Persicobacter psychrovividus: one gene and its partner. The protein of the gene in region 1 interacts with the protein of each later gene in a pairwise test. Links are inferred from orthologs where the notes say so. Each region holds a gene or a part of one and is shown in the gene's direction. Other genes may lie near its edges. The genes, in order: tpiA and pepT.

The links.
Region 2: the proteins of tpiA (region 1) and pepT interact in binary tests that used the Escherichia coli proteins (3 or more experiments, as listed by UniProt). The link is inferred for Persicobacter psychrovividus from one-to-one orthologs.

What each region holds. Positions count from the first base shown.
Region 1 is NZ_AP025292.1:3,033,896-3,049,387, forward strand. The notes cover bases 5,401-8,391. They hold tpiA (triose-phosphate isomerase), read left to right. Parts: upstream 5,401-6,507; coding sequence 6,508-7,275; downstream 7,276-8,391. Other genes in these bases: AABK40_RS13115 (hypothetical protein), read right to left, coding at 5,401-5,818; AABK40_RS13120 (hypothetical protein), read right to left, coding at 5,836-6,312; AABK40_RS13130 (7(1) septoil knot domain-containing protein), read left to right, coding at 7,475-7,825; prmA (50S ribosomal protein L11 methyltransferase), read left to right, coding at 7,948-8,391. Also shown: AABK40_RS13100 (heavy metal translocating P-type ATPase), read right to left, coding at 1-2,065; AABK40_RS13105 (response regulator), read right to left, coding at 2,229-2,672; AABK40_RS13110 (SDR family oxidoreductase), read left to right, coding at 2,839-4,326; more of AABK40_RS13115, read right to left, coding at 4,658-5,400; more of prmA, read left to right, coding at 8,392-8,784; AABK40_RS13140 (M23 family metallopeptidase), read left to right, coding at 9,008-10,345; AABK40_RS13145 (OmpA family protein), read left to right, coding at 10,757-11,515; AABK40_RS13150 (NAD(P)H-dependent flavin oxidoreductase), read right to left, coding at 11,807-12,766; AABK40_RS13155 (chloride channel protein), read left to right, coding at 13,021-14,811; AABK40_RS13160 (bile acid:sodium symporter family protein), read left to right, coding at 15,039-15,492. UniProt on the Escherichia coli protein: Involved in the gluconeogenesis. Catalyzes stereospecifically the conversion of dihydroxyacetone phosphate (DHAP) to D-glyceraldehyde-3-phosphate (G3P).
Region 2 is NZ_AP025292.1:1,892,278-1,907,658, forward strand. The notes cover bases 4,720-7,599. They hold pepT (peptidase T), read left to right. Parts: upstream 4,720-5,483; coding sequence 5,484-6,716; downstream 6,717-7,599. Other genes in these bases: AABK40_RS08100 (hypothetical protein), read left to right, coding at 4,753-5,439; AABK40_RS08110 (efflux RND transporter periplasmic adaptor subunit), read right to left, coding at 6,836-7,599. In the rest of the region: AABK40_RS08075 (bifunctional riboflavin kinase/FAD synthetase), read left to right, coding at 1-718; AABK40_RS08080 (M48 family metalloprotease), read left to right, coding at 769-1,593; AABK40_RS08085 (NUDIX hydrolase), read right to left, coding at 1,729-2,379; pgi (glucose-6-phosphate isomerase), read left to right, coding at 2,595-4,244; AABK40_RS08095 (hypothetical protein), read right to left, coding at 4,366-4,503; more of AABK40_RS08110, read right to left, coding at 7,600-8,146; AABK40_RS08115 (TolC family protein), read right to left, coding at 8,168-9,616; sdaAB (L-serine ammonia-lyase, iron-sulfur-dependent subunit beta), read right to left, coding at 9,645-10,319; AABK40_RS08125 (aminotransferase class IV), read left to right, coding at 10,391-11,218; AABK40_RS08130 (hypothetical protein), read left to right, coding at 11,300-11,584; AABK40_RS08135 (M1 family metallopeptidase), read right to left, coding at 11,707-13,293; AABK40_RS08140 (hypothetical protein), read right to left, coding at 13,445-13,576; tRNA (adenosine(37)-N6)-dimethylallyltransferase MiaA, read right to left, coding at 13,644-14,564; AABK40_RS08150 (arsenate reductase family protein), read left to right, coding at 14,640-15,005; AABK40_RS08155 (DUF4465 domain-containing protein), read left to right, coding at 15,301-15,381. UniProt on the Escherichia coli protein: Cleaves the N-terminal amino acid of tripeptides.

The sequences.
Region 1 (15,492 bases):
TCAGCCCGTCGCCCAACATCGCTACCGAAGCGCCGTCTTGCTGTTTTTGTTCTACAAATGCCCGCTTTTGATCAGGCGTCTGATTGAACATCAAAGGTACCTCCTTCGGAAAATATTCACGCAACTGTTCGGCTTCACTGTCATTATCCCCCGAAATCAGTGCCATCGAAAAATGACCTTTCAGCGCATCAATCAAACTTTTCAGTCCTTTTCGATATTGATTATGCAGGATAAAATAGCCCCTGAACTCCCCGTCAATTTTCACATAAACCTTCGAAGCGCCCGAAAGGGTAGCACCCACATAGTCGGCTTCCGTAAACTTGGCTGACCCCAACAAATAGGTTTTACCTTCAAAAACCGAGGACTGCCCTTTGCCTGCAAACTCCTGATATTGCGCCAAAGCCAAAGTGGTTTCTTCCCCCATATACTCCGCCAATTTCCGGCTCAGTGGGTGGGTAGAATGCTGGACCATATTTGCCAAAACTGATAACTCATCCTTACTAATCGCCTTACCCTTGTATTCGACTTTGCCTTTGGCTGAATAAGTGATCGTTCCCGTTTTATCAAAAATCAAAGTATCAATACTCGCCAAATTCTCCACCGAAGCGGTATTTTTCAGGTAGAAATGTTGCCTTCCGAAAACACTCAAAACCGCACTCAGCGTAAAAGGTGTTGCCAAAGTCAGGGCGCAAGGGCAGGCCACAATCAATACCGCCGTAAAGGCATTGAGGATTTTACTTGGATCCACCAACGTCCAATAGCCCGCCGAAGCAAAAGCAATCAGCAAAACCACCACCGTGAAATATTTACTGATCTGATTGATCATCGAACGGCGATCCTGTGCATCATCCTCCATCGCTTTTCCCTGATTCCACAACTGCGTCAGGTAGCTTTGCGAAACCGGCTTTTTCACCACTAATTCAATCGAGGCACCGACCTGTCGGCCACCGGCAAAAATCTTTTCTCCCTGCACTTTCCGCACGGGTTCCGATTCCCCCGTAACAAAGCTGTAATCAATATTGGCCTCCACGGAAGTCAAGACGCTGTCGGCAGGAATAATCTCATGATTCCGGACCATGATCTGATCGCCCACCTGCAAATTCGCCACGGGAACGGGCTTCATTTGCTCGTCCTCTTTTCGGTTAATCGCCAAAGGAAAATACGATTTGTAATCCCGATCAAAAGAAAGTGACTCGTAGGATTTGGACTGAAACCATTTTCCCGTCAAAAGGAAAAACAGCAAGCCCCCGAGCGAATCAAAATAACCCGATCCCCAATCGAAACCAACCTCCAAGACCGAACGCACGAACAGCGTAACAATCCCGATAGCAATCGGCACATCAATATTAATATGTCGGTGTTTGAGCCCTTGATAGGCACTTTTGAAATAATCTGTACTGCAAAAACCAATGATCGGCAGGGAAAGAAATACATTCAGCCAAGAGAAAAATCGGCGATACTCATCATCCCATCCGCCATCAAAACCAAAATATTCGGGGAAGCTCAGCAGCATGATATTGCCAAAGCAAAAAGCGGCCACGCCAATTTTCAGGAAGAGGGTGCGGTCTGGGGAACTTTTTTTCTGCTGATCGTTTTCTTCCAGAGAAATATGAGGTTCGTAACCAATAGAAACCAGTGTTTCTACCAGCTGCCGTAAACTCAGCGCTTCATTACTGAATTCCACCATCAGCTGTTTCTTCCCGAAATTAACCCGCGACTGGCGAATCCCCCCTTTCAGCTTGTAAAGATTCTCGAGCAACCAGATACACGACGAACAATGAATTGCCGGTAACAATAAACGTACACGGCTCATCTTTCCATCGGTGAAGTCAAGCAGCTTTTCCTGAATTTCATCATGGTCAAGGAACGCATATTGGTCTTCAAAATCCTGTGGCTTTAGATTGATGCCCGGGTTTTGCTCCAAGTTATAATAATCCCCGAGGTCATTTTCCTTCAGGATATCATAGACCGTCTGGCAGCCGTGGCAACAAAAATCCCTCTGATCAAAACGTAAATGTTCCTCTTCGCAGGGGCCTCCACAGTGGTAGCATTGGGTTTGTTCCATTAAGTTTGATGGTAGCTCGCTCATATTATCCTGTCCCTTCTCTAAAAAAATAAGCGTGAAGATTCCCTCACGCTGAAGAAGCACAAAATTACAAAAAAAGGAGAAAAAGACTACACGCCCTTTTCTCCTTTTGTCATCTGTTCAGATAATAAATGCTGAATGATCAGGATTTTAGCCATTTACGAAACACCTTCCCGTACCGCACGGCATTCAATACTGCCCGCGAAAGGGTTTTGGTACTGAGCATATTTTTGAGAACATATTCATGAATGCCCTTGGCAACCACCGACCACCGGTTACTGTTCTTCACCAATGTAATAGGCACATGGCGCAAGTACTGGTCCTGCTGCAACATTTCCGAAAAATGCTGAATCTGCTCTTTGTCCAGATTATCATCAAGCACAATACAGTCAGGCTTAAAATTGGTCGCTTTTCGCAGGGCGTCATGCTCATTAAAACTGACCTCAAGCTGGTACTCCTGCTCCTTGCTTGCCTGCAGTAAATCGTAAAGTCGCCCAAGTTCAATGGGGTTGTTGCCAAGCATCAAAACCCGCAAGCTTTGTGCAGACGCATAATCTGAGGGGGAAAAAATAGGGTTTGCGTTCATCGTTTTGGGGGTTATGGTTGATATAACCTTTTAAACGAAAAACCCTGCTTTCCGAATATTAAAACATCAACTTTTATGGCATCACCCTACAATAAAATCGTTCTTCCTGCCAACGGGGCTTCCTCCCTTAGAACATTTTTCTTTCCCAAATCATTTCAAATAGACTATGAAGATATTTTTGACAGGAGCCAATGGGTATATCGGCCGCCGATTATTGCCCGTACTGATTCGCGAAGGACATTTTGTGTACTGCCTGGTGCGGGATAAAGGCCGAATTGAACTTGAAGAAGAGTGGGAGGGAAAGGTCGCCCTGATCGAGGGAGATTTGCTGAAAATGGGCGATGATTTTAAACTGCCGGAAGATATTGAACTTTGCTACTACCTGGTGCATTCGATGGGCCAGAGTTATTCTGACTTCAAGGATTTAGAGCAAAAAGCCGCCGAAGCCTGTGTGCAGATTTTAAACCCTACCCAATGCCGACAGATTGTTTACCTGAGTGGAATTGTGAATGACGACGACCTTTCCAAGCATTTGGCTTCTCGACTGGCCGTGGAGAAGGTGTTTTTAGCTTGCAGAATTCCGGCCACTGTTTTGCGCGCGGCCATTATTATCGGTTCTGGTGGGGCTTCTTTTGAGATTATCCGTGACCTGGTGGAAAAGCTCCCGATGATGATCACCCCAAAATGGCTAAAAACCAAATGCCAGCCTATCGGTGTCAGAAATGTGATTCATTATCTGGCGAAAGTGATTGACCACGAAGAGTCCTATCAGCAAGTGTATGACATTGGTGGGCCGGAAGTGCTGACCTATAAAGAAATGCTGCTCAAGTATGCAGAGGTGCGAAACCTGACACGCCACATCATCACTGTTCCCTTTGTATCCCCGCGGTTGTCATCATGGTGGTTATATTTTGTTACAACCACCTCTTTTGCTTTGGCCCGAAGCTTAGTGGACAGCATGAAAAATGAGGTTGTGGTTCAGAAAAAAGGTATTCGGGAACTGATTCCACAGGACTTACTCACCTATCAGGAAGCCCTGGAACTGGCTTTCAGTAAAATTGAACAAAATGAGGTGATCAGCAGCTGGAAGGATGCTTATTCTGAAAGCAACTTTCATACGGACAGTAAAAAGTATATTAAAATCCCTAAAAATGGTTGCTTCCGGGATGTTCGCAAGGTAGCCTTCGGACGATCCAAAGAAGAAGTTATTGATAACATCTGGAGCATCGGGGGAGACCGCGGCTGGTACAAGTGGGATTCGCTGTGGCGACTGCGTGGATTTTTGGATAAGGTGGCTGGGGGGGTAGGGCTCCGAAGAGGCCGGCGCAGCCCAAATCAACTGATTGCCGGTGATGCCCTGGACTTCTGGCGGGTGCTGGTCGCCGATCGGGAAGCGGGGCGCTTGTTGTTGTATGCTGAAATGAAATTACCCGGCGAGGCTTGGCTGGAATTTAAAATTGAAAAAAATGACGACCCCGACAAACCCTACGTATTGGTGCAAAATGCAACTTTCCGACCTGTTGGTGTGAGTGGGCGCGCCTACTGGTGGGCGGTATTTCCGTTCCATGCTTTTATATTTCAGGGAATGGCCGAGGGGATTGTGAATAGGAAAAACAGTGCCTTTTACATTCCTTCCACCACAGAAAGCCGTTGAGAAGAATCCCAAATATTGTTCCACAGTGTTTCACAACTCCTGCGCTATGCATTAAAACAACTATAATCAATCAGTTACCTCTTTACCCTTTTTGTTTCACAGTGTTTCACGGGAATTTTAAAATAAAACGGAGAGCAATAAGGGAGCTGTCTCGGTCCTCAGTTATTCGGGCTGAGTACCCTATATTGGGACTCGCCTCTTTGTTTCACGGTGTTCCACAAAAGCCAGTGAATACTGTGTCCCATAAAAAACACCTGTCAATCATCACAAAATCAATGTTTTGAAAATGACCAACAGGTGTTTCACAAAGTTTCACGGCAGCTGCCATCAATTACATTTTGTATTCGCTCCTCAGATTGTTGAGGTGATTGGTTAATGCTTCCTGCCAGGTTTCGTCCGCATCCCATTTATCGCCAAGGTAGATTGCCCCGTTAATCGTCGATCTCATGTACCATTTATACACGGGTGCATTGGCTGGAATAGAACGGAAAATAGCCCCATTAGGCTTTTGTTTCACCGTAATAATATCCGTTTCGTTCGGATCCACCTCATACCTCAAAAATTCCTGAATGGCTTTACCAGAGGTATTCATAGGGATCAAAATCACCTGAATGCCCTGCTTTCTTAGTTCTTTGAATTTGGAAGGATTATAGTCCAGCATTTCATATTTGAAGGGGTACTGCTTCATCATCTCGGCCAGCTGATCATTGGCGCGGTCAATTTCCGCATTCATCTTTTTGGCCTGCTTCATTAAGTTTTTGTTGATCATCCCTCCGGGGATATCATTCGGAATATTGATTTTCCGAAATTTCACCACCCCCACTTTATCCGTTTTCAGGTTAATGCTGAAAGAAGTATAGCGTTTGCCTTTGCCGAACAAATCCGTTGACCGAAAAATTTCCGGCTGATCGATAATCAGGTTATTCTCCACCGGCTGATCGTCCCGCTGACTGGTCTTGTAAAGCTTCTTCATCACATTGTTCAGGTCTTTGTTCTGATCCATCCAGGCCAGTTGCCCCGTTTTAGTCAGCGAGCTTTTACCATTGAAAGAGGTGATCACCACAACATTTCTCAGCGAAGGCTTTTTGCGAATCTTCAGCTCTACTTTGGATAAAAACACAATATTGGAGATCCGGCGGGCACGCCATTCCTTTACAAATGCTGCGGTAACATCCGTATTGGCCATTACATCATCATAGTAATAGTAGGCTACAGCATCAATATGTGCTTTTTTCAAGCCTTTATGTGCCTGGGTAGCAAAAGCCTCCCAGCCTGTACGGCCCGTGGTACCATCAGCCTTGGTGGGCATCGATACCAGCACAATCGATCGGCTCGAAAGGGCATCATCGGGTAATTTGTTCCCGAAATCCAGAAAACGGAGGCCTGTTGCCGCATTGAGGTTCTCAATATCATCGTCCTGGCAGTGCGCAGGGCTCGCTCCCCACAGCATTGCGATCAATAGCAGGCTGAAAATTCTAAGCAAATGGTTCATGTCGTGGTTGTCTTTATTTATTCTGTAAATTTCTTTTTAGGCAACGTGATTTTCAGGGAATCCGAGGGGGCCTGTTTTTTCAGCAAATTATCCTCCAGAATCAGGTGCATATGCCCGCCTTTACGAATATCCATATTCAGTGCAACGTAATGCCCTTGCAGGTCAGGGTAAATTTTATTTTCCATTTTGGCAGAATAATTCCTGCCCTGATTGTCTATTCCTGTAAAGAAAAATTGCTGTCGCTTTCCTGGTACCTGTCGTGTTTCAATGATAAAAACCACCGACCTGCTCCCTTCAAACTTGATCATCATCTCATCCTTCTTCACAATCAACTGCCCATTCATTGGTGTCAGGGGCTGATTATTGAGGGAAATCTGACGGATGACAAAACGGCGGTCGAGCCACTGCCCTCGGTCAACAGTCTGCCCGATGGCAGTGGTGGCCCAGCTGCAAATCACCAGGAAAGTCAGAGAAATTATGCGAAACTTGTTCATTATAAAAGGAAATTTTAACCGCAAAGTAATTGTTAGATCCTAAAGATCGGAGGTAATTCCTCAATTTTACGCACATGATTTCACATATCCCTTAAAAGCAATAAGAAAATACCACATAGATCATAAGTTTACCTTTGGGATTCTCCTATATTTGTCGAAAATAGAAACTTACATTCATTATTGATATAACCGATCATGAGAAAGAAAATTGTTGCAGGTAACTGGAAGATGAACAAAACCTTGGAAGAAGGTAAAGTTTTAGCGTCTGAAGTAGTAAACATGGCCGCTGATGAAGCACCATCTGATGTAACCGTAATCATGGGTACGCCTGCGATCCACTTGGATGCCGTAGGTAAATTGGTGAAAGATTCAGCAAACGTAGCTGTTGCTGCTCAGGACTGTAGCTCACATGAGTCAGGTGCTTACACTGGTGAGATCTCTGTATCTCAAATCAACTCTGTAGGTGCTGAGTACGTAATCTTGGGTCACTCTGAGCGTCGTGAGTACCACAATGAGTCTAACGAATTGTTGGCTGCTAAAACAGACATCGCTTTGGCTGCAGGCCTAAAGCCTATCTTCTGTTGTGGAGAAGCTTTGGAAACTCGTGAGCAAGGTGATGACGTTGCTTACAAATTTGTTTGCGACCAATTGACTGCTTCATTGTTCCACTTGTCTGCTGAAGTAATGACTGGTTTCATCATCGCTTACGAACCAATCTGGGCGATCGGTACTGGCCGTACAGCTTCTGCTGAACAAGCACAATTAATGCACGCTGAAATCCGTAAGCACATCGCTGCTAAATACGGTCAGGAAGTTGCTGATTCTGTATCAATCCTTTATGGTGGATCTTGTAAGCCATCAAACGCTAACGAAATCTTCGCTGGTGCTGATGTAGATGGTGGTTTGATCGGTGGTGCATCTTTGGCATCTCGTGACTTCATCGACATCGTTAAAGCTTTCTAAGCAAAGCTTTTCTGATCAAGAAAAAAATAGATAAGAACACAGTCTGGCAACGGGCTGTGTTTTTTTTGGCTCAAAAATCAGAGGGCAATTTTTTTCCATGCCACTAAGGCCTTATCTTTCAAAGATCAATTCACCAACCCAAAAAAATGTTCCCTATGCCAGGGCCACACCATACGGCCAGGGCAAGGCAAAAATCACCATGAAAAAGTTCGTCCTATTTTTTTTCTTCCTGATATGCTGGGCAGGCTTAGCCTCCACGGCACAAGCACAATACGCCTCTCCATGCGAGCTTTTTGGCAAAGTCTATGAAGTCAAAAACCCCAAGTTTGCCCAATTCCTGGTGTATGAGGAAGAGTATGAAAGCAGCGCCGATGTGGTTGTTTACGAAGAAGACAACTGGCTATACTGCACAAAGCCCGGCCTGTGGCACTTTGTCGATAATATCGAACAGTCCAACTTCACGGTCGCCTTTGTTGAAGATCGTTCACTGGCGCACTTTACCGTCTATTTTACCGATACCGAAAGCTTTGCCGGCTGCAACCGCCGATAGAAAAAATTTGCCCCCGCCCCCGCAGACTCAATTAATTGCCTTAAATTGCGCATCTGTTTTTATGGGGCGGAACATCCTTGCCCCGAAACAGGTTAGCATTACCGTCATCGGAAATATTAGTTATGGAATTCATAGAAATAAAAGTAAAGAGCACTCCTGAGTTTGGGGAGATTCTCCAGGCTGAATTGGCAGAGGCCGCCGGGTTCAGTTCATTTATGGACAATGCCGAAGGTTTCGACGGCTGGGCAGAGGTGAGCGCCTTTGACAAGGCAGCAACGGAGGAGGTCATGGATCGCTATACAGCAATGACGCCCCTGAGCTATGAGCTTGTTGAAATCGAAAAGCAAAACTGGAACGAGGAATGGGAGAAAAACTATGAACCGATTTTTATTGGTGATCAGGTAGCTATTCATGCACACTTCCATGAATTGCCAAAGCAATTCCCTTACGATATTACCATCACGCCAAAGATGTCTTTCGGTACAGGACACCATCAGACCACCCGCCTGATGATCCAAAACATGCTCAAGATTGACCATAAGAATAAAAGCGTTCTGGATGCCGGAACAGGAACAGGTATTCTGGCCATTATGGCCAAGCAACTTGGTGCCGATGTGGTAGAAGCTTATGATATTGATGAGTGGTGTGTGGAAAACTCCAAAGAGAACTACTCATTGAATGATATGGAAGGTTTTCCGGTTTATCAGGGAACCATTGCAGAGATGAATTTTTCAACTCCTTTCGATATTCTTATCGCCAATATTAACCGTAACATTTTAGTTCATGAAATGGGCGATTATAGCCAAAACCTGAAAAGCGGTGGGCATCTACTGCTGAGTGGTTTCTATGAAGAAGACATTCCCGTGATTGAGGAAGAAGCAAAAAAACACGGTCTGACGAAAATTGACTATATCAAAGAAAATAATTGGGTATCAGTACATTTTCTGAAAAACGCTTAAAGAATCAGGTATAAGCCTGATTATCAGCATCAAAAATATTATCTTTGAAGGAGTAGGGCGATCTTACTCCTTTTTTTATAGGTCAATATCACTTTGTTAACATTTGTTAAAAAGACCTATTCAAAATTATAAAGCCTAACTTTGTAAATTATAATTGAAATTAAAACTGGTTTATCTCACCACACTCCAATGTCGATAAACCAGTGAGCGCATATACAGTCTTATGAAAAAAAAATGGTTCGGGTGGCTTTTATTCTTGTTACTCATTTCTTCAGGTTCATACTATTTATTAAATCACCTTCAGCACCAGCAACAGTTCAGCACCAATAGCCAGGATCTCCCCATAGATACCGCAGCGGTCAAAAAGGTTACCGTAGAAAGTCCGCAAATGCTTTATGGCTGTGTGCCCGTGGATGATAAAGTAATTATTCAGGATAGAATAAGGCGAAACGAGCCGCTGAGCAAATTGCTGGAACCTTATAATGTTCCTTATTCAAAAATCAACGAAGTCGCTCAAAAAAGTAAAAAAGTATATGATGTCAGAAGAATCAATTATGAACATCAATACACCCTGATTTGCGCACAGGATTCCGCTCAAACTGCCGAGCAGATGATCTATGAAATTGATCCTGTCAATTTTGTAATCTTCAACTTCAAAGATTCTGTTTATGTACGCAAAGGTCAACGGCCGGTAGAAATTGTTGAAAAAGCAATTGCCGGAAAAATTACCAGCTCTTTATATCAGACCATGATCGAGGAAGGCGCAACGCCCGTGCTGGCCAATGAACTTTCAGATCTTTATGCCTGGCAGGTGGATTTCTTCCATGTGCAAAAAGGCGATCGTTTTAAAGTCATCTACAAAGAAAAACAGGTAGACGGAAAAAGTGTCGGAATTGACCGTATTGAAGGGGCTTACTTCCACCATGCAGGCAACGATTACTGGGGAATTTATTACCAAAGTGGAACGCAGGACTCTTACTATGATGAGGAAGGAAATTCCATGCGCAAGGCATTCCTGAAGGCGCCATTGAAATACAGCAGAATAAGCTCAAGCTTCAGCCGACGTCGTTTTCACCCGGTACAAAAACGCTGGAAAGCACACCTCGGCACCGACTACGCCGCCCCAACAGGTACACCGATTATGTCGGTAGGAGATGGGGTAATTACGGATGCCCGCTACAAGCGATTCAACGGAAATTACGTTAAGGTAAGGCATAACGCCACCTATACCACCCAATACCTGCACATGTCTAAAATTGCCAAAGGGATTCGTCCAGGTGTTCATGTAAAACAAGGGCAGGTGATTGGCTATGTCGGCATGACCGGCCTGGCGACTGGCCCACATTGTTGTTTCCGATTCTGGAAAAATGGAAAACAGGTGGACCCTCGCCGTCAAAAAATTCCAGCGGCAAAGCCCATTGCTGACGATCAGCGCGAGGCTTACAATATCGTACGCGATGAGATGGTCAAGCGCCTGAACCAGGTTCACTACGATGAACCTCGCATTGATTTACACGAAAAAGTTACTGGTGTTTGTACACCCGATAGTCTTAATATTTGATGTAATAAATCATTAAAAGGTGACAGTTTCACCTGCAATAAAAGCACTTTGAGCGGTCAATCGTACAAAGTGCTTTTTTTTATGTTGCCGCCCGACCGTTATATTACCACATCAGACTGATTCGCTTTCATTGCCTATCAACAAGCGCCCTTTTCATTGGCACTTCCATTCTGCAAGTCCACCGTTGCAGCGGGCAATGATCATCGCTATTCGCCACCCTCTCATCACCAATCACATATTTGCCCTATTGGTCAGCTATTTGAAGCCTTCAAACCAAAAAGTGCCCCAGTAGTATAACCTTCATAATAACCACATTAAGCGGAATAATTATGAATAATAATTATATTGCATCTTATTGGCGTTCAATAATGCCCCAAGATTGAACCTATTTCCAACATAAACCAATCTGCTTTGAGATTCATATTTTATCTCCTTATAGCTATTTTGTCGCTTTCATGCGCCGAAGAATGCAAAGCGCAGAGCTTTAACCAATTCAGTATTCGTCACAAAACCCGCTACCACAAGCCCAAAAGGGAATGTAAGAAAGGGCGGAAAAAGAAGCGTGTAAAATACAGCGCAAGGCGCAAAAAAGTAAAGGCCACTAAAAAGGACTATAAGGTGGTCGTGGTTTCAACACCTACGGAAGCTCCAAAAAGCCGAGTGGTCACCACCCCTCCGGTACCTCAAATGAGTGTACCACCAACCGAGTTGAAACATCAGCCTGAGTTGGCAAAAGTTTCGGACAGAATTCTCCCCGAGCCTATCAACCCTGATCATGCACGTATTCGGGAAATGATCGATAAAAGAGAAAAGTCCGGAGGCTCTCCTGATGAAATGGTGGAATCCCTCTACTTTATTACAGGTCAGGATGAATTTGCCTATGTCAATTTTGATCCCTTCCTGATTGCCGTGGAGTATGCTTTGCGAGGAGCAATTGTATTGGTGGAAGGCTACACCGACAGTATCGGTAAAGAAGAAGACAACCTTCAGCTTTCCATGAAACGTGTACGGCAAATTGAGCGACTGATGATTGAAATCGGGGTAAGGGACGAGCAGATTTCCGTGATTGGCTATGGGGAAGAAAACCCAACCTATGATAACAGCACCGAAGAAGGCCGACAAAAAAACCGTCGGGTGGACTTTAAGATCTTTATGCCGCAGAACGAATAATGGAGTACTTGATATGCCAATGGTCATATTTTAGCCACGGATAGGACTGCCATGAATTTTGAAAGGCGTTTCACCTTGCGCATAAAAAAGCGTGAACGTGAAATGCCCTACAAACAATGAATCGCATCGCTGCCCCTTTAATTTGTACTCCCCTTAAAGCGTGTTTAAAACTTAAAATTCGGCGTGTTGTAGAAGTGATAAATAATTCAACATCAATTCCAGTAATCTGAATTTACAGTAGGGTAATACGTTTTTGTAGCCCCGCTTAGCTCACTGGGCAATTCTGAATATCTACAATTGCTCATCAGCAAGCGCCTCCACGAGCAGCTTCCGCTCTGCCAAAAACTCTTCCCACAACTGCTCCAGTATTTCTTTAGCCGGACGGATTTGATCAACCGATGAAACAATCTGCCCAATTTCCAACTCTCCTTCCGTCAAATCTCCTTCAAAAATCCCTTTCTTGGCTCGTCCTCGACCTAAATGCTCACGGATAACTTCGCCTGATGCGCCGGCCTCTTCCATCTGCTTCACCGATTGGTAAAAAGCATTCTTAAGCATTCTTGTCGGGCTCACACTTTTCAGTGTCAGCACCGTAGCCCCTTCAGTGGCCTCCACCAATTGTTGCTTGTAATTTTGATGTGCCGAAGATTCCTCCGCCACTGCAAACAACGTCCCGACCTGCACACCACTTGCTCCAAGTGCCATTGCTGCCAATATCGACTTTCCGGAACCTACCCCTCCTGCCGCAACCACTGGCACCTTCACCGCTTTGGCAACCTCAGGGATCAGGCAGAAAGTTGTGGTTTCTTCACGCCCATTGTGCCCACCGGCTTCAAAGCCTTCGGCGATAATCGCATCAGCACCTGCCTGTTCTGCCTTTAGTGCAAATTTTACACTCGATACCACATGGAGTACCTTCGCCCCAGACTTCTTCAGCTTCTCCGTCCATAATTTGGGATTTCCTGCGGAAGTAATTACAACCGGCACTTTTTCTTTAATGAGAATTTCCATAATCCTGTCAATTTCCGGGTACATCAGCGGTACATTCACCGCAAATGTTGCTTGGCTTGCTGCCCGAAACGACCGGATATGATCAAGCAACATTTCAGGATGCATCGATCCGGCACCAATCACCCCCAAACCACCACTGTTTGAGACCGTTGCTGCCAGCCTCCAGCCACTAACCCAAACCATTCCTGCCTGAATAATCGGCAGCTTTATCCCTAATAATTTACACAGCGAATTTTCCATAGGATTAAAAAAAATTAAATACTCCTTAATTAAAAAGACAATATCCTAAAGACTAAGTTAATAAAAACATCAATCAATTATAAGTGATTACTAATTTGTGGTTCTTGGCATAGATTTGGAAGAAATATTTCACTATTACCGCAGGTATTTATAGGGCGAAAAACCATTAAGGTCTAATGCTTTAGTTATATTTGCGTCAATTAATATGCTTAGATACCGTTCCCATACGGGGAACGAAATGACTTGAGAACAATATGAAGAAAATGCTACGAAAATTCCTCTTCTGGAGGGTAAAGCATATCAGTAATCAACACTTCACCATTTTGCTCAGTGGTGTTGTTGGGATTTTAGCGGGGGTATCCGCTGTACTGCTGAAAGAGACGGTACACGCCTTGCAACATTTGCTCCAGGGGAGCCACACAGAGCTTTATGAAACTCCTTACTACATTCTGTACCCCATCATTGGTATTTTGCTGACGGTAATTATTTCCCGTTACATCATGAAGGAAAGGGTAGGGCACGGAATCTCCGACATCCTGTTCAATATTTCCCAGAAATCAGCCGTCATGGCACGAGGCAAAACATGGTCACGCATGATGCTTTCTGCCATTACTGTAGGTTTTGGGGGTTCAGTAGGACTGGAGGCCCCAATTGTAGTAACAGGCTCTGCCATTGGTTCCAACCTCGCATCGATGATGCACCTGGATTACAACCGCCGCTCACTGATGATTGGTTGTGGTTCCGCCGCCGCCATTGCCGCAATCTTTAACTCGCCTATTGCGGGGGTAATTTTCGCCATTGAGGTCATTCTTTCAGATATCTCCGTATCTGCTTTCATTCCGCTACTCATCGCTTCTTCCGTAGGAACCCTGACAAGCCTTGCTTTGGGAAGCCATGAGATCATGTTCTCCTTTAAACATATTGATGCTTTCAGTGCCAGCGATGCCGTTTGGTTTATTGGTCTTGGCGCCTTCTGTGCACTGATTTCTGTTTATTTCACTCGCGTTTCTTACTTCGTGGAGCCACGCCTTCACAACATTAAACATTACGCACTGCGCGCACTGGCTGGTGGTTTGGCCCTGGCCTTCATTATCGTTTTGTTCCCTTCCATTTACGGTGAAGGTTATGAAACCATCAAAGCACTTCTGAATGGACAAGGCCATGAGGTATTCCACTTTGCAGGCTTCTTCTTCCATAATTCAGGGCAAGGGCCTTACGTCCTGATTGCCATGCTTGCCGGTATTTTGCTACTGAAACCATTCGCGACCTCCCTGACGATCGGTTCTGGAGGCTGTGGGGGTATCTTTGCTCCTTCGCTCTTCTTAGGCGGTATTGCTGGATTTTTGTTCGCTACGGTTATTAACCTGATTGCGGGTTATACCCTTTGTTCGCCCATCAACTTTAGCCTGGTAGGTATGGCTGGGGTCATGAGTGGTGTCCTGCATGCTCCACTGATGGGGATCTTCCTGATCGCAGAAATTACGGGTGGTTATGCCCTGATGGTACCGCTGATGATCGTTTCCGCCATGAGTTTCTTTGTCAGTATGCTCTTTGAAAAACACTCTATTTATACCAAAAAATTGATTGAAAGAGGACAGATTTTCCAAGACGACCGCGATGGTCAGGTACTGAATTCACTGAATATCTCGAAACTCATTGAGACCGATCTGCTGAAGGTTTTGCCAACGGCGACCATTGAAGAAATGATTCCGCTGATCAAAGAGTCGAAGCGAAATATCTTCCCTGTGGTGAATGAGGAAGGGCACCTGAGAGGGATTGTTACACTTGATGATATCCGTGAACTGATGTTCGATGAAACCAAGCGCAAAGAGGTGGTCATTAAAACGATCATGCACAAGCCTCATGCCGAGGTGGATCCTACGGAACATATGCGTAACGTTATGACTAAATTTCAGCGTACAGGCGACTGGAACTTGCCTGTGATCGACAAAGAGAATGATAACCAATATTTAGGCTTCGTTTCCAAAGCTCGAATATTTAATGCTTACAGAACAAAACTGCAACGCCAACAGCACAAAGTGTAATTGCGTTCCGTTTTTATTGATACCAAACAGCCATCACTTTTACTGTAAAGTGATGGCTGTTTTTTTTTGCGCTTTATTTGGTTAACCAATCTTAGGATTTTATAAAGTCAATTCTTAAATTTATTTTATTGATCAAGCCCGATTACCTGCCGCATCAATCAGTAATTTTTGCGCATTGATTGACTCCATCCGTAACGATCATTTTTCAGTCAATAAAATTTTTAACAATGCAAACCAAGTACAAAGTTACAGGCCTCATTTCGGTTGTCGCCTTTTTGCTATTCCTTTATTTCCAACTCACGGACATCACCACTTGGGAAGGGCCCTGCCTGATTACCGCCTTGCTGGCGATGGCCATCACAGCAAAAGGTACGGAGAAATTCAGTGGTTTTTCCTATTCTTTAATGATCCTGACCGCCGTAGCAGTCTCTTTGTATTTCCCTGCCCCCTTTGTCCAGGTAGGTTCATTTCAGATGAAAAACCTCATCGTCCCCCTGTTACAAATCATCATGTTTGGCATGGGATCGCAAATGAGCCTAAATGATTTTGCTGGGGTCATCAAGATGCCCAAGGGCGTACTGATCGGCCTGTGCTGCCAGTTTACCATCATGCCCATCGTTGGTTTTATCATCATTTATATCTTCAATTTCCCTGCTGAAATAGCCGCAGGAATTATCCTGA
Region 2 (15,381 bases), 1.1 Mb from region 1 along the record:
GGAAAAAGCAGAGTTGCTATCACAGAATGGTATCGACCACCTAATTCGGCTGCCATTTACCCAGGAGTTTGCACAGATGGCTCCTGAAGATTTTGTGCAAAACATACTCATCAATGCTATCGGCACCAAAAAACTGGTGATCGGCTACGACCATCATTTCGGAAAAAACAGGTCAGGGAATTTTGAATTCCTCAAGCAAAATCAGGACCGTTTCGGTTTTGAACTTGAAGAGATCAGTCGACATGATGTAGACGAAGTCGGGGTATCCTCCTCCAAAATCAGGAACCACTTGTTAAGAGGTACACTTAAAGAGGCCAATCAATATTTAAGTCGCCCTTATGAACTTTCTGGGCAGGTGGTGCATGGGCAAAAATTAGGCAGAACGATTCAGTTCCCTACCGCCAATATCGAGGTAGCGTTTAAACACAAACTCATTCCTAAATTCGGGGTCTATGCAGTATTGGTTGAATTCGAAGGAGCACTTATGGAGGGAATGCTTAATATCGGAAAAAACCCAACCGTGTCGGCTACTGAAGATGTAAAAATGGAAGTACACATTTTTGATTTTGACAAAGACCTCTATCAGCAATGCGTCAGGGTAATTTTTATTGATCGACTTCGAGAGGAAAAAAAATTCGAATCTGTAGCAGCCTTAAAATCAGCTCTTGAAGAGGACAAAAATGCCGCAAAAACAATATTAAAAAACTATCGTAGATAGGCTTCGTTAATTTGATGTAAGACCAATTAATTACATCAACTTATATTGCAATGAAGTATCTTAACTACCTACTTATTCTCCTACTCCTCTTCCCTACCTTATCATGTGATAAAAATAACAACCTCGTTTTATTTGGCATCTCACAAGATAAAGAGCTTGGGCAACAGGTGAGCAACCAAATCAATAACGATCCACAGTACAACATCCTTTCTCCATCGGATTTCCCTGAGGCTTACAATTACCTCAATGGCATGCGAGATGACATCCTTAATTCGGGCAAAGTAGCTTATGCAAATGATTTCAACTGGGAATTAAAAATCATTAAAGACGATGAAGTCCTGAATGCATTTGCGACACCAGGAGGCTACATTTATGTATACACAGGGCTGATCAAGTACCTCGACTCTCCTGATGATTTAGCAGGAGTTATGGGCCACGAAATCGCCCATGCCGACCTAAGGCATACAAGCCGAAATATGCAGAAGGAGTATGGCATCCAGTTTTTGATTAGCATTATCAGTGGGCAAGCGGAATCCGAACTGAGCCAGATGGCACTTGCTTTGGCGACTAACGGCGCTATTGCACAATTCAGCCAGAAGTTTGAAAAAGAAGCTGATCTTGAATCCGTAGAATATTTGGCAGGTACCAAATACAAATGTGATGGTGCAGCTACGTTTTTTCAAAAACTTGAAGAGGAACAGGCAGCTAACAGTGGCGATATCAGCAACAGTATTGAACAATTTTTCTCTTCCCACCCTTCCCCAGCAGATCGTGCTGAATATATCCCTGAAGAAGCCGACAAAATCGGCTGCTCTACCAAGCCCTCAGGCACACAGGCTGCATACGATCAGTTTAAAAGTGACCTGAATCTATAATTCCCCCATTTAAATTAACCTGTATTAAGTCAGAAGCTATCCGCCAGTATTTCCCTGTCGTATTGCCTCGGTTTGATGCAGGTTAATTTGTTTTTATACCCTCACGGCGACAACCGTAAGAGGCCGCTAAAACGCTCAATCCGTAAAATACGGAGCACATAAACTGCGAAATTCTCCAAGGATTATCGCTGTGGCCCCCCAAACCACCTTGCCACCAACCTCAAAAAACGGCACTTCAAGCTTTCCCTTTCCTGTAGATACTTCTGTCCGTGCTGAGGGCTCCTGTTGTAGCACCAACTCCTCCAAATCACAAAGAAAAATCTCCTCTACCTCCCTGGGGTCAGGCTGAAAATCGACGGGTTGCTTGCACACACTGATCACTGGCTGAATAATGAAATTACTGACAGGGACAAATAGGTCTGTCAGCTCTCCGACCACCTGTACCGTCTCTGCCAACAGGCCAATTTCCTCATTTGCCTCTCGGAGTGCCGTGGCAACCACACTTTGGTCCCCTTCATCCTGTTTCCCCCCAGGCAGCCCGACTTGCCCACTGTGGACCCCTTGATATACAGGCCTTTGAATCAAAGGAAAGCATAGTCGCCCTGCCGATTCCATTACATTGATTAACACAGCACTTTGCCTTGCGTTCCGACGATCAGCTTCAAAGCGATCAAAAGCATCTGCGAATGGTGCCATTTCTCGCTGTACATCGGGGCCTGGCAATGGCTCCTGAAGTCTTTGCTTCAGCCAGGAATCGAAATTATTTATGGATCTATTATTTGTCATGATAAATTAAATTCAATAAAATCCGCCTTCAAACTACACACAAAACCATTAAACATCAATCAATTAACACTTAATACAGTTATAAATAAGGTCAATTAAAAATCTTGTACTATATTAAGAAAACGAAAACAATGACCTATGTTGTTGTTACTCTATCGAAAATCGATAATTTCGCAATATCAATTCAGAAACACTAATTTCAATTATATATTAAAATGTTGAAGACTCAAAATCCAACGAAAACAGCTGCATGGGCTGATTTGGACGCACACTTCCAGGACATGAAATCTGCTCAAATGAAAGATCTTTTCGCAAAAGATCCTGAGCGATTCAAAAAATTCTCTACAAAATTTGAGGATATCCTTCTTGATTACTCTAAAAACATCATTACTGAAGATACCTTAGCTAAATTAACACAACTGGCGAAAGAAACAGGTGTTGAGGATGCTATTCAGTCTATGTTTGCGGGTGAAAAAATCAATCAGACAGAAGGTCGTTCGGTATTGCACATCGCACTTCGTAACCAATCCAACACACCAATTATGGTGGATGGTGCTGACGTTATGCCTGCTGTAAATGAGGTTTTGGCTAAAGTTGAAACATTTTCTAACCGAGTTTCTTCTGGAGCATGGAAAGGCTACACAGGTAAGTCAATTACTGATATTGTAAATATTGGAATTGGTGGCTCAGATTTGGGCCCTTTGATGGTTACCGAGGCCCTTAAAGCCTACAAAAAAGACAACTTGAATGTGCATTTCATTTCAAATGTAGATGGAACACATGTTGCTGAAGTTTTGAAGCCACTGAACCCTGAAACGACGCTTTTCCTTGTAGCTTCAAAGACATTCACAACTCAAGAAACCATGACCAATGCAAACTCTGCAAAGGACTGGTTCCTGAAAGTAGCACAAGAAGAAGGACATGTAGCCAAGCACTTTGTTGCTCTTTCTACGAATGCCAAAGGTGTTGCTGCTTTCGGTATTGATACTGACAATATGTTTGAATTCTGGGATTGGGTTGGAGGCCGTTATTCATTATGGTCTGCGATTGGTCTTTCTATTGCCTGCGCTATTGGCTATGATAACTACAAAGCTTTGCTTGAAGGTGCGCACGCCATGGATCAGCACTTCGCTACCACTGATCTCGAAAACAACATTCCTGTGATATTGGCCTTGATCGGCATTTGGTACAACAACTTCTTCGGCGCTGAGTCGGAAGCTATTTTACCTTACGATCAGTATATGCACCGTTTTGCGGCTTATTTCCAACAAGGAAATATGGAATCCAATGGAAAATGTGTGGACCGAGCAGGTAAGCCAGTAGACTACCAAACTGGTCCAATTATTTGGGGAGAACCAGGCACCAATGGTCAGCATGCATTTTATCAGTTGATTCACCAGGGTACAAAAATGATCCCATGTGACTTTATCGCTCCTGCGATCAGCCATAACCAAATCAGCGACCACCATCCAAAATTATTGGCCAACTTCTTTGCACAGACAGAAGCGTTGATGACTGGAAAAACGGAAGAACAAGTTCGTGCGGAATTTGCTACCGCAGGAAAGTCTGCTGAAGAGGTGGAAGATTTGGTGCCTTTCAAAATCTTTGAAGGCAACCGTCCAACTAACTCAATTTTGGCGAAACAAATTACTCCTCGTACTTTGGGCGCTTTGATTGCAATGTACGAGCACAAAATTTTCGTTCAGGGCGTTATCTGGAATATCTTCTCTTTCGATCAGTGGGGTGTGGAATTAGGCAAGCAACTGGCTAATCAAATCCTTCCTGAATTGAATAACGACGAGGAAGTGGCTTCTCACGATAGCTCTACAAATGGCCTGATCAACGCTTATAAAGCAATGCGTTAAGCAAAATAAAAAGGGCTTACCCATAAAATGGCGGTATCAAAGTACTGATAATGCCATTTTTTTACGGATTCAGCCCCTAAAAGTAAAAAGCGTATCGGATAACATTCCGATACGCTTTTTTTTATTTTAACTCAATGATGGTCAATTCAAATTCATTACTTTCAACCACTACCCATTTCAAGGCTCTGAAAAACTGTTCCTCTTTCTTCAACAATAACCCTCCAGGACCCACATAATATTCGGAAACTTCTGATTTCATGTTCTTTATCTTTATTTTATTCTTTCCATTTCCGTGCCAAAGGCACATTTAATTTATATAGTGATATACCAAGAAAAAATTAAAAAGATACGACCATCTGATCAATCGACTCTTTTTTGGTTTAAACCCATACAACTATACACCTAATCGCACTTCCCTACAGGATAAATCCATTAAAAATTCAGCCTCAAGAAGCCCGAAGAATATGTATTTTTAGCTAAATTTGATGGTTCACAATTTTGATGCATTATGATCATCAACACAATTTTACCAGAAGAATGTCTCATACAGGAGCTGAATGGTAACATCAAGACGTTCCGCAAAACCATTTTTTTTCTGGAACAATATAAACGATTGGGTTTATTCAATGCCTTCAGGAAAGAGATTGCTGTGGGAGAAGTATCGATCAAGGTCGAAGAGGAAGGTAGCACAAGAATTGAGCACCGTGTCAATAACCGTAAAAAATCCACCGACACACGTGTCAGGGTTGATATGGGTGAAAACCACTCTTTCATTAAAAAGACTTTTAGCCAGCAAGACGAGCTTTTGGCGCAGGAGGAAGTGATCAGGACTGATGACCAGCTGATCGAGAAAATTATCATTACGGATTATAAAGAAGGTGAAACGACCCTCATTACTTTTCAATACAATGAACAGAAACTCATTGAGCGTATTGAATTCAGTAATGAGCATGGTTCTGTATTTCAAACAGCCTCCTTCCGATATGATAAAAAAGGGCGCCTCATAGAAGAAAAAGGCAGCCGCCACCGCAGGAAAATCAGTTTTGAAGAATTCCATTATATTACCCAGTTCAAGTATCTGAAAAAAGACAAACAAGGCAACTGGTTACAACGAAGACTGAAAACCGAGTATGGTTTCCATTATCAGAACGTAACCAAGTACGCCCTTGAGGAAAGAGAGCTTACTTATCAATAATTAAGATTTTGAGGGATCACCCCCTACAAACAACAGAAAAGACTATGAAAGCCATCATTGAAAGATTTACAAGATATGTAAAAGTCGACACGGAATCTGATCCGACTGTCGAAGCAATCCCATCAACCCAAAAACAGTTTAACCTGGCCAATATGCTGGTCGAAGAACTCAAGGAGATTGGGATGGAAGAGGTCACCATCGACGAACATGCGTATGTGATGGCCACCCTTCCTGCAAATGTAGATCATCAGGTACCGACGATCGGGTTTGTAGCACATATGGATACTTCCCCAGATTTCTGTGGGGCGAACGTAAAACCACAGCTTTGGGAAAATTATGACGGCAAAGACATCGTTTTGAATAAAGAACAAAACATTGTGCTGAAAACTGCTGACTTCCCAGAAATCCTTCAGTATAAAGGATGGGATTTGATTACCACCGATGGCACCACCCTTTTGGGCGCTGACGATAAAGCGGGCGTAACAGAGATTGTTTCCGCAATGGAATTCCTGATCAAAAATCCAGCAATCAAGCACGGGGAAATCCGAATTTGCTTCACGCCTGACGAGGAAGTCGGCAAGGGTGCAGATCTTTTCGATGTTGAAAAATTTAATGCTGATTACGCTTACACTCTTGACGGTGGCCCTGTTGGGGAGCTTGAGTTTGAGAACTTCAATGCCGCAGGAGCAACGATCGAATTCAAAGGGGTTTCTGTTCATCCAGGAGCTGCCAAAGACAAGATGGTTAATTCCATGAGAATAGCCACTGAATTTGCGCAAGAATTCCCTGCTGATGAAACACCAGAAACAACGGAAGGCTATGAAGGTTTTTTCCATTTGGTTCATATGGAAGGCTCCATTGAAGCCTCTAAATTGCAATTCATTATCCGCGATCACGACGGGGAGAAATATGAAGCCCGCAAGGCATTTGTAGAGAAGATGGTCAAGAAATATCAGGAGAAATATGGCACAGACATGGTCAAGCTGACAATGAAAGACCAGTATTTCAATATGCGTGAGAAGGTCGAGCCAGTGATGGAGATCGTTGATATCGCTGCCGAAGCCATGAAATCGCTTGAAATTAAACCATTGATCAAGCCGATCCGAGGAGGAACTGATGGCGCGCGTCTTTCATTCATGGGGCTTCCTTGTCCGAATATCTTTGCAGGAGGGCACAACTTCCATGGAAAGTATGAGTTTGTCCCTGTTCAGGCCATTGAGAAAGCCACTGAAGTAATTGTAAAGATTGCTGAACTGACTGCCCAGAAGCACCAATAATTTCATCTGCGATAAAAAAGGCCCTTACGGTTAGCGTAAGGGCCTTTTTTTATGCTGATGGGGGTAAGACCTTTCTTCCGAAATGATGGCACTCCCCTATCGCTTATTTGATGATGCAATTACTCTTCCTCCTTTTCCGCTACACGAACCTTGTCGCCATCGTTTAGGTTACGGGAAATAATCTGATAAGGACCCGTGATTAATTCATCGCCAGAGTTTAACCCTTCGGTGATTTCAATGAAATCGAAATTGGAAATACCCGTCTTCACAGGCACTTTCTTCGCCACATCACCATCTTTAATGAACACCACTTCCTCAATTTCCTTATCCGAACGACCAACGCCACCGTGCTTCAGGCTGTCGGCAACCGAACGGGTGGTTACTGCTGAAAGCGGTGCCATCACAGCATCTTTCCGAGTTTTGGTTTTTATCTCAACACTGGCCGTCATTCCTGGACGGAAAGGGAAACCGTTTTGCTCCTCCAACAAATCAGCATAGGAGGAATTCAATACACGGATTTTTACCTCAAACTCCGTAATAGCATCTGCTGAGGCCTTATCTTTTGCTGTGTTGGCAATCGAGGTTACCACACCCGTAAATTTCTTATTTAAATAAGCATAAGAATCAACATTAATAATAGCCGTATCGCCTTTATGCACCCTGATGATATCATTCTCATTCACATCCACTCTGGCTTCCATCGCTGAAAGGTCCGCTATACGCATCATTTCAGTACCTGCCATAGTTTGTGTCCCTACAACCCGTTCACCTTTTTCAACGCTCAGCTTCGTAACCTTGCCATCCATCGGCGCCACAATGTTCGTCAGGCGCAAATTTTCCTGAGCCTCCGCCAAAGAAGCTCTCGATGATTTAACAATATAATTGGAGGCCTTTACATTCTCCTCCGCTGCCGCCAAATCCTCTTTAGCAGCAAGAAATTCCGCTTCGGCACGCTGGAAATCTGCAACAGAAACCACTTCGTCCTTTTTCAGCTGTTGCTGACGTTTGTACTCCTGTTCCGCCCGAACAAAATTAGCTTTGCCCTTGGCAAGGTTAGACTTGGCCACGGCGAGGTTCGCCTGTTGCTGGTTATAGGCCGCACGCGCACGGTCCACTGCTGAAATAAAATTGTCAGGGCGAATTCTTGCCAATAGTGCACCACTTTTTACAGAATCCCCTTCCTGAATATTCAATTTGATAATCTCCCCAGAAACCTCTGGCGAAATGTTCACTTCAACCACGGGCTGAATCATTCCCGAAGCACTCACCACCTCCGTAAGGTCTCCCAATCGGACCATACCTAACTCTACAACGACCCCTTCATCGGAACCGATCACGCCAGCTTTATGCAAGCCAAACAAGGAAAGAAGGACTACCCCAAGGATAATCAACAACACCTTTGGGCGAAGTATATTACTAAAAAAACTCATGGTATAATATTTTAAAAGTGGTTACAAAGTGATGGGCTGACCCGTATAGAATTCCAATAATTTCAGCTTGAAAACATAATCATATTTCGCCCGCACCAATTCCGTATTGGCTGCAAAAAGGCTGTTGGAGGCAATCTGAAATTCTACGCTATTGGCGCTTCCTGCATCGAAACGCGATTGTACCGCACGAAGGTTTTCTTCAAGAGCAATCACAGATTTCTGTGCCGCATCGTAGGTTTTCACGGCAGAATAGGCATCGTTATAAGCTTGCTCAATGCTCTGGCGAAGTTCATTTTTCGTCTGTACAGCATTAAGCGCCGCCCTGTTTTGTTGGATTTTTGCACGCTGATAATCACCTGTGCGTTTAAAGCCCTCAAAAATAGGAATGCTCAGGTTCAGCAGTAATTCATTCGACCAGTTATCTGAATATTGTTTGGTCCAGCCGACGGTCTGAAACTCCCCTGAAGGAATGGAAAACTTTTGGTATACGGGCTGATTTCCCGCCTGATCCAAAAAGATGGAGGAAGACCGGGCAATTACCTCTACCTCATCCCCAATTGGCACCAAATTCTGATCCGAGTAGTTGGTAAAGGTACTTGCTGAAAGTGATAAACTCGGTAATAATGCCCCTTTGGCCATTCTCATGGCATATAAAGCACTGGTTTCGCGCTCTTCAGCCGCCTGAATTTCTGGCTGCGTCTGCAATGCCATAGCATATACTTGCTCCACCGTTTGATTAATCCACGGGTATTTGTCAGGATTGATGTCTGGCACAACAATATCGAAATCTGTGGAGACAGGTTTTTGCATATTCTGCTGCAACTGAAGCAAAGCAAAACGCAGGTTGTTTTCCTGCTGAATTTGTTCCGCCTCATTGGACGCCAAAGTGGATTGCATCTGTAGCAGTTCCGTTTTTGCCACCGCACCAGCATTGTATTGCTTTTCGAGCTGATCTACCTGCTTTTCAGTGGTGGCCACTTTATCCTTGGCATTGGCCAACAGCTCTTTATTGAAAATCACATTCATGTAACTTTGTGTTACCTGAAGCATGACATCATTGAGTGACTTTTCAAGGTCTTTCTCTGCAATATTGGTTTCTGTATTTGCCTGATTGATGTTATTATTAACCTGCATGCCTGCAAAAATTGGCATATTGGCGTTGGCAAAAACCCCATTGGTCTGAATCCGCTGATTCACAAAAAGGTTCGTGGTTCGGTCAATGGAGCGCCCCCAGGAATTACCATAACGCCCCCCCCCTGAAATGGTCGGAAAGCGACTCGCCCGTGCCTGCTTCAGGTTAATTTCTGACTCTTGCTTGTTCAGTTTTTGCTGACTGACCACAAGGCTATTGCTCTTGGCGTATTCAATACACGCCAAAAGATCCCAGCCACCGTCGGCAGGTTGCTGCGCTTGAACAGTCATGCAGGGCAGGCTGAGCAAAAAAAAGATAGGCAGATGTTTCCAGTTCATATAATTAGGTTAAAATTGTTCCGTGTTGTTATTCAATAATCGGCACATACAAAATGTGCTTTACCCAGCTTAGGCTATCGATATATTGCGTTGTTAAAGGGCGCAGCGGGGAATCCATCTCAATCACCTGGCAGGCCAAATCCGACTTCCCTCTGCGCGATACCGTCATGTTGGCAATATTGCAATTATCATGAGATAAAATATTTGAGATAAAGGCAATCGATCCCGGACGATCATCCGCAAGGATAATCAAAGTATGCAAGTTGGCTGAGAAATTCGCTGAGAAGCCATTCACTTCCGCAATACGGATCACACCGCCACCGCGACTTTCACCGATCACTTCCACTACATTATCCTGAGCCTTCAGGCGCAACTTAATGGTGTTTGGGTGCATGGTCGAAGCATTTCCCACGGACTTAAACTCATAGGCCATTCCCGCTTCCTCGGCATGCTCAAAGGCGGTCTTGATACGCTTGTCATCCGTATGAAAATCCAGCAAACCTGCCAATATTGCGCGGTCAGAACCGTGCCCCTCATAGGTTCGGGCAAATGAATTATAAAAAGTAATCTCAGCATGTTCAGGCTGAGCACCCAAAATTCTGATGGCCGCACGGGCAATCCTAACAACACCCGCAGTGTGACTGCTCGATGGGCCGATCATCACTGGACCAATCATATCGAAAACGCTGCTTCTCTCTGCCATAACTTATATTGAAAATATTATTAAATTCGCTACTGATAAACAAATATTATTTAATCGGTCATTTTTCAATTATGAAGGTAAATTTTGATGGTCATATTCTCGATGCCACTGCGGTAAAAATATCATCCAACGATCGTGGCTTTCAGTACGCTGATGGGATCTTTGAAACAATCATCCTTAAAGATGCCAAAATCCAATACTTACCATATCACCTTCAAAGACTAAAAAAGGGCCTTCATGCCTTGAAATTAGCAAATTCCTCCACAAAAGAACCCATTGAGTGGGAAGAAAAAATCCTGGAATTGGCAAAAATCAACAGAATGTCGGATTCGAGGATAAAAATTTTCGTTTGGCGACAACAGGGTGGGCTCTACACCCCCACAGGCACGGATTTTCATTACCTGATCACCAGCCGAGAATATCACCCAGCCAAGCCTCAGGCACTGAAAAATGTCGGCATTTGTAAAAGTTTATTTTTGAGTCCCTCCCCTTTCTCTTCCTGCAAAACAATGAATGCGCTCAGCTACGTGATGGCTGGCATTGAAAAACGGGAAAACGAATGGGAAGAGATTATTCTTTGCGATCGCAGAGGCCACCTTTCCGAAGCCGGAAGCGCAAATTTATTCTGGAAAAAGGGGAATGAGTTTTTCACGCCCTCCCTGAACACAGGTTGCATAGCGGGTGTCAGGCGGGCAGCACTTATTGAAGAACTTGAGGAGCAAGGCTACACCGTAAACCGCGGAGAATATTCGCTGCTTCATCTTGAAAAAGCTTCCCACCTATGGAAAACAAATGTGACGGGCATGGTCCCGATTGCACAATTAGAACATCTTTTATTTGAAGAAACCTTACCCGAGGAGGTGGCAATATTGCAAAATCATTATAATCAGGTGAAATGACCTGAATGTGATCAAGATTTAAAACGAAGCGCCGCAAAACACGTTCATGATAGTATATATAGGGATTAAACTACTGGAACTATGATGAATAAGGAAACAGCACTCGTTTGGAAATTAGTTTGTCATGATGACCAAAGCATCAAAACATGGCAAAGCAAAGCCGCCGCAGTAAATAATGATCAGGATGCTTTAAGTGCACAAATTAGAGAATGGATCTCAAAAATGGCGCATCGCGTAACCACAGAAGCTGATGATATAGAACCGCAGCTCGTTTTGGATTCTGCCATGATGGTCGATTGGGACCTTATTTCGAGATCAATCATTTATTCACTCCAGCCACCAACGCCAAAAGAAGAAATCAACTAAATATGCTTTGCGTAAAAAAAAGGGCGACAATTTTTATATTGTCGCCCTTTTTTGTGGGTTAATTTCCATGCGCTACGCTCCAACTTCCTATACCCCTTCCTACATAAGAATGCTCCTCGTTCTTAATTATCGCCTACCAAAAACAGGATCTGATCATTAGGATCGAGCTTTATCGCATTCACCTGCTCTCCTGTTTGCAAGCGGAATGTCTGTTCCAGCTGATCTAAATCACGGGAAAAATAAATTTTATCCCCTTCAAAAGTGATCGCCATAAATTCGATTTTGATCTTCACCAGCTTATCCTGATGCTGCTTCACTGTAACGATCGTTTCCTTATGTTCTTTATCATAAGCAACGGTATAACTCAGTCGGGGCAATAAAGGCGTTTCCAGCCAATGCTGAAAAAATCCTTTCAAATTACGCTTGGTCGTTGACTGCATTACTCGCTCAAAATCAGCAGTTGAAGCATTTTTCCCTTTGTAGGTATTGTAATATTTTTGTATTCCTGCATGAAAGGCGGCATCACCAATCTCCTGACGAAGCATATGCAAAACCCACGCTCCCTTCTGATATGAATAAGCATTCAATAGTTTTGAGGGATCAGGATTCCCTCCAGGACGAACCACCTTCGACGGAAACTTAGCCTTAAAGGCCAACAAGCGCTCCCTTGCCTGCCCCATATATTCATTCAGCGCAGCAGTACCGTACTCATGCTCCAAGTACATGGCTGTAAAGTAAGTAGCAAAACCCTCCGACAACCACAAATCATTCCAGCTTGCTTCCGTAACGGTATTTCCAAACCACTGATGAGCGATCTCATGAGCGACCAACGTTTCCATTTTTTTAGGATCGTCCACCGCATTTTCATCATAAAAGATGTTTCCCGCATTCTCCATTCCTCCGTAGCGAGTGGTAGACTGCACCTGCCACAATGCCTCGAAAGGATATGGTCCGATGTATTCACTGAAAAAATCCATGACTTTATTGGTGACTCTCAGCGCCCCATGCATTTTCGCAGAATCCTCAGCATAAGCAAATCCTTTCATCGGAATCCCCTGCCCATCAATCTCCCAGGAAGCCAATTTAGCGGCACCAAAAACCATCACCTTCGTCGGGATAGGCGTGGCTTCACGATAATGCCAGTCTTTGTACATTCCCCCATGCCACTGTGAGGACACCAACTTTCCATTGGCAACAACCGACATATATTCTGGGGCGGTAATATACCAATCTACCGAGGCCTTATCATCAGGCCGATCCATTACTGGCAGATAGTTCTTCGCCCTAACAGGCCAGTTATCTCCAAAAAAGGTCTTATGGCCATGTCTATTTTGGCTGATAATCAACCCGTCTTTGGGAACACCTGCATATTTAATGGTCACCGTAGCGGTATCGCCTTTCGATATTGCACTTTCGATCATCAACTGATCAAGATCCTGACTGAAGTCTACCTGCCGACCGCCTGCACTCACCTGATCAACGAGCATTCCACCGTCTTCAGATTGCCCCACAAGGTCAAGGGTGAAGTTACTTTTATTTTCACGTGCCAGAAAATGTACCTGCGCCGTTCCTTGAATGCTATCATTGATACTATTGACCAAAATGTCAAAACGATAATGTAAAACATCGATATCCGTTTGTGCCCAAGTCCGATGACTTGCCCCCACGAAAAAGATCAACATAAAAACGGTCAAAATATTTTTGCTCATAATAGCTTGAGTATGTTCAATTCCAAAAATTTGTATTCAGTTCCAGGCTGAGGTTTGCAGTTGCATTTTACTCAACGGTAAATACAAAACTAAAAAAAACGCAGTCCAAATTGAACTGCGTTTGATATTATAAAACAATTTTAATCTAAAATCAGAAAGGGCGACGGTTATTCTTCGCTCTAACAGGAACTAACTGTGCCTTTTTGGTCTTTTTAATTTGCTCTTTTCTATAAATTGCTACTGAAGCAACAGAAAGTAAAGCAAAGATGGTTATACTGATCATATAAGTATCTTTAGTTACAATAAGGAATAATCAATAATCGTTCCAATTTTGACATAAAATAAGACAATCAATTATTTTTATTCCAATGAGAAATAATGTTTTGAATATTTTCTTGAAGACCGTTTTCTGCACTTAGCCACAAAATCTTATGCCCCCGCTTCTCCATTCTACGGAAAAACGTCATCTGACGTTTTGAAAAACGGTGAATTTGGGCTTCTAAGGACATAAACATCTCCTCGTAGGACAAATCCCCCAAAAGGTGTTCAGTAATCAATTTATACTCCAAACCATAGTAAATCAAATCCTCAGCAGGCACTTGCTCCAATAAGCTTTGCACCTCTTCGATCATTCCCTCTTCTAACCTTTTCTGAAGGCGTAATGTTATTTTCTTTCTTCTAAGGTCACGGTGAATATCAATACCGACTAACAGCTGCTTTTCGAGGGGTAATGGTTTTACCCATGTTGGTAATTCTTGCGCATTATGTTGCTGAAAAAAGCGTGCAATCTCAATTGCTCTAATGGTACGCTTGCGGTGCCCCCAGTCTGAAAAATACGCTGGCGCCCCCACCCCCTTCAGCAAGTCGGTCAGGGCTTCGTCGGTCAGGGCCTCACTTTGCTGCCGCCATTGCGCATCCACGGACACAATGGTATTTTCATTCCCCTCCAAAATAGTCTGTATATAAAGCCCTGTGCCGCCACAGAGGATCGGTAATTTAGCCCGTGAAATAATTTGCTGAAATGCCGCATGAAAATCCTTTTGAAATTCACTCAGGTTATAACGATAGCCTGCATCACGGATATCAATCAAATGGTGGGCGACATCACCATATTCTGCCAGGTCTTTCCCTGTCCCAATATCCATCTTCCGATAAATCTGACGTGAATCGCCGCTAATAATTTCGCCATTTAATGCCTGAGCAAGTGCCACAGCATGTGCTGTTTTTCCTGAAGCCGTCGGCCCTATGATGGTGATCAGTTCATTTCTCATCCCAATAATTTTTCACTATGATTTTACAAAAGTAAAAAAAATCCCAACTTGCCACTTCAATAAACACTAGCAATCATGACAAGAAAAATTTATCACTTGGCCACCTGCAGTACTTGCAAAAAAATTCTTTCCGAATTACAGTTGGACCAAACCGTTGAGCTTCAGGACATCAAAACGGAGCAAATCACCGAAAAGCAACTCGAAGAAATGCAGGCACTCGCAGGTAATTATGAATCCCTTTTCAGTCGCCGTGCCCGAAATTATGCTGCCCGCGGCCTGAAAGATCAAAACCTGACCGAAGAAGATTATAAAAACCTTATCCTTGAGGATTACACCTTTCTGAAAAGGCCTGTAACCCTTTATGATGGCGAAATTTTTATTGGCAACAGTAAAAAAACAATTGAACAGACAAAGGTTAAAATCAATTCGCAGTCGGTATAATTTTTCATTAAAATCTTTTAGATATAGAGATTATTCGCTTGCTTTGCGGCTGAATAAAGGTGCTTTTGCAAAAAAGGGAAGCAGGTGTGAATCCTGCGCAGTACCCGCTGCTGTAATGTCAATTTTTACGGTTGATCTATATACCACTGACAACCCGTCGGGAAGGTGATCAATTGCTGACTAAGCCAGAAAACCTGCCTTCATTCATTTAATCAATTTTTCACACTTTCGGGAGTTAAAGTGTTCTATGGCCAGAAATTTTATGGTCAACCCTTCCCGTTATATCTATTTAGTTATGTTGAAAAAAGCATTTAATTTTATGCTTATGGCAGCAGTTGTTGCCCTGTCTGCCTGTAACAGTAGTGATGTTACCCCA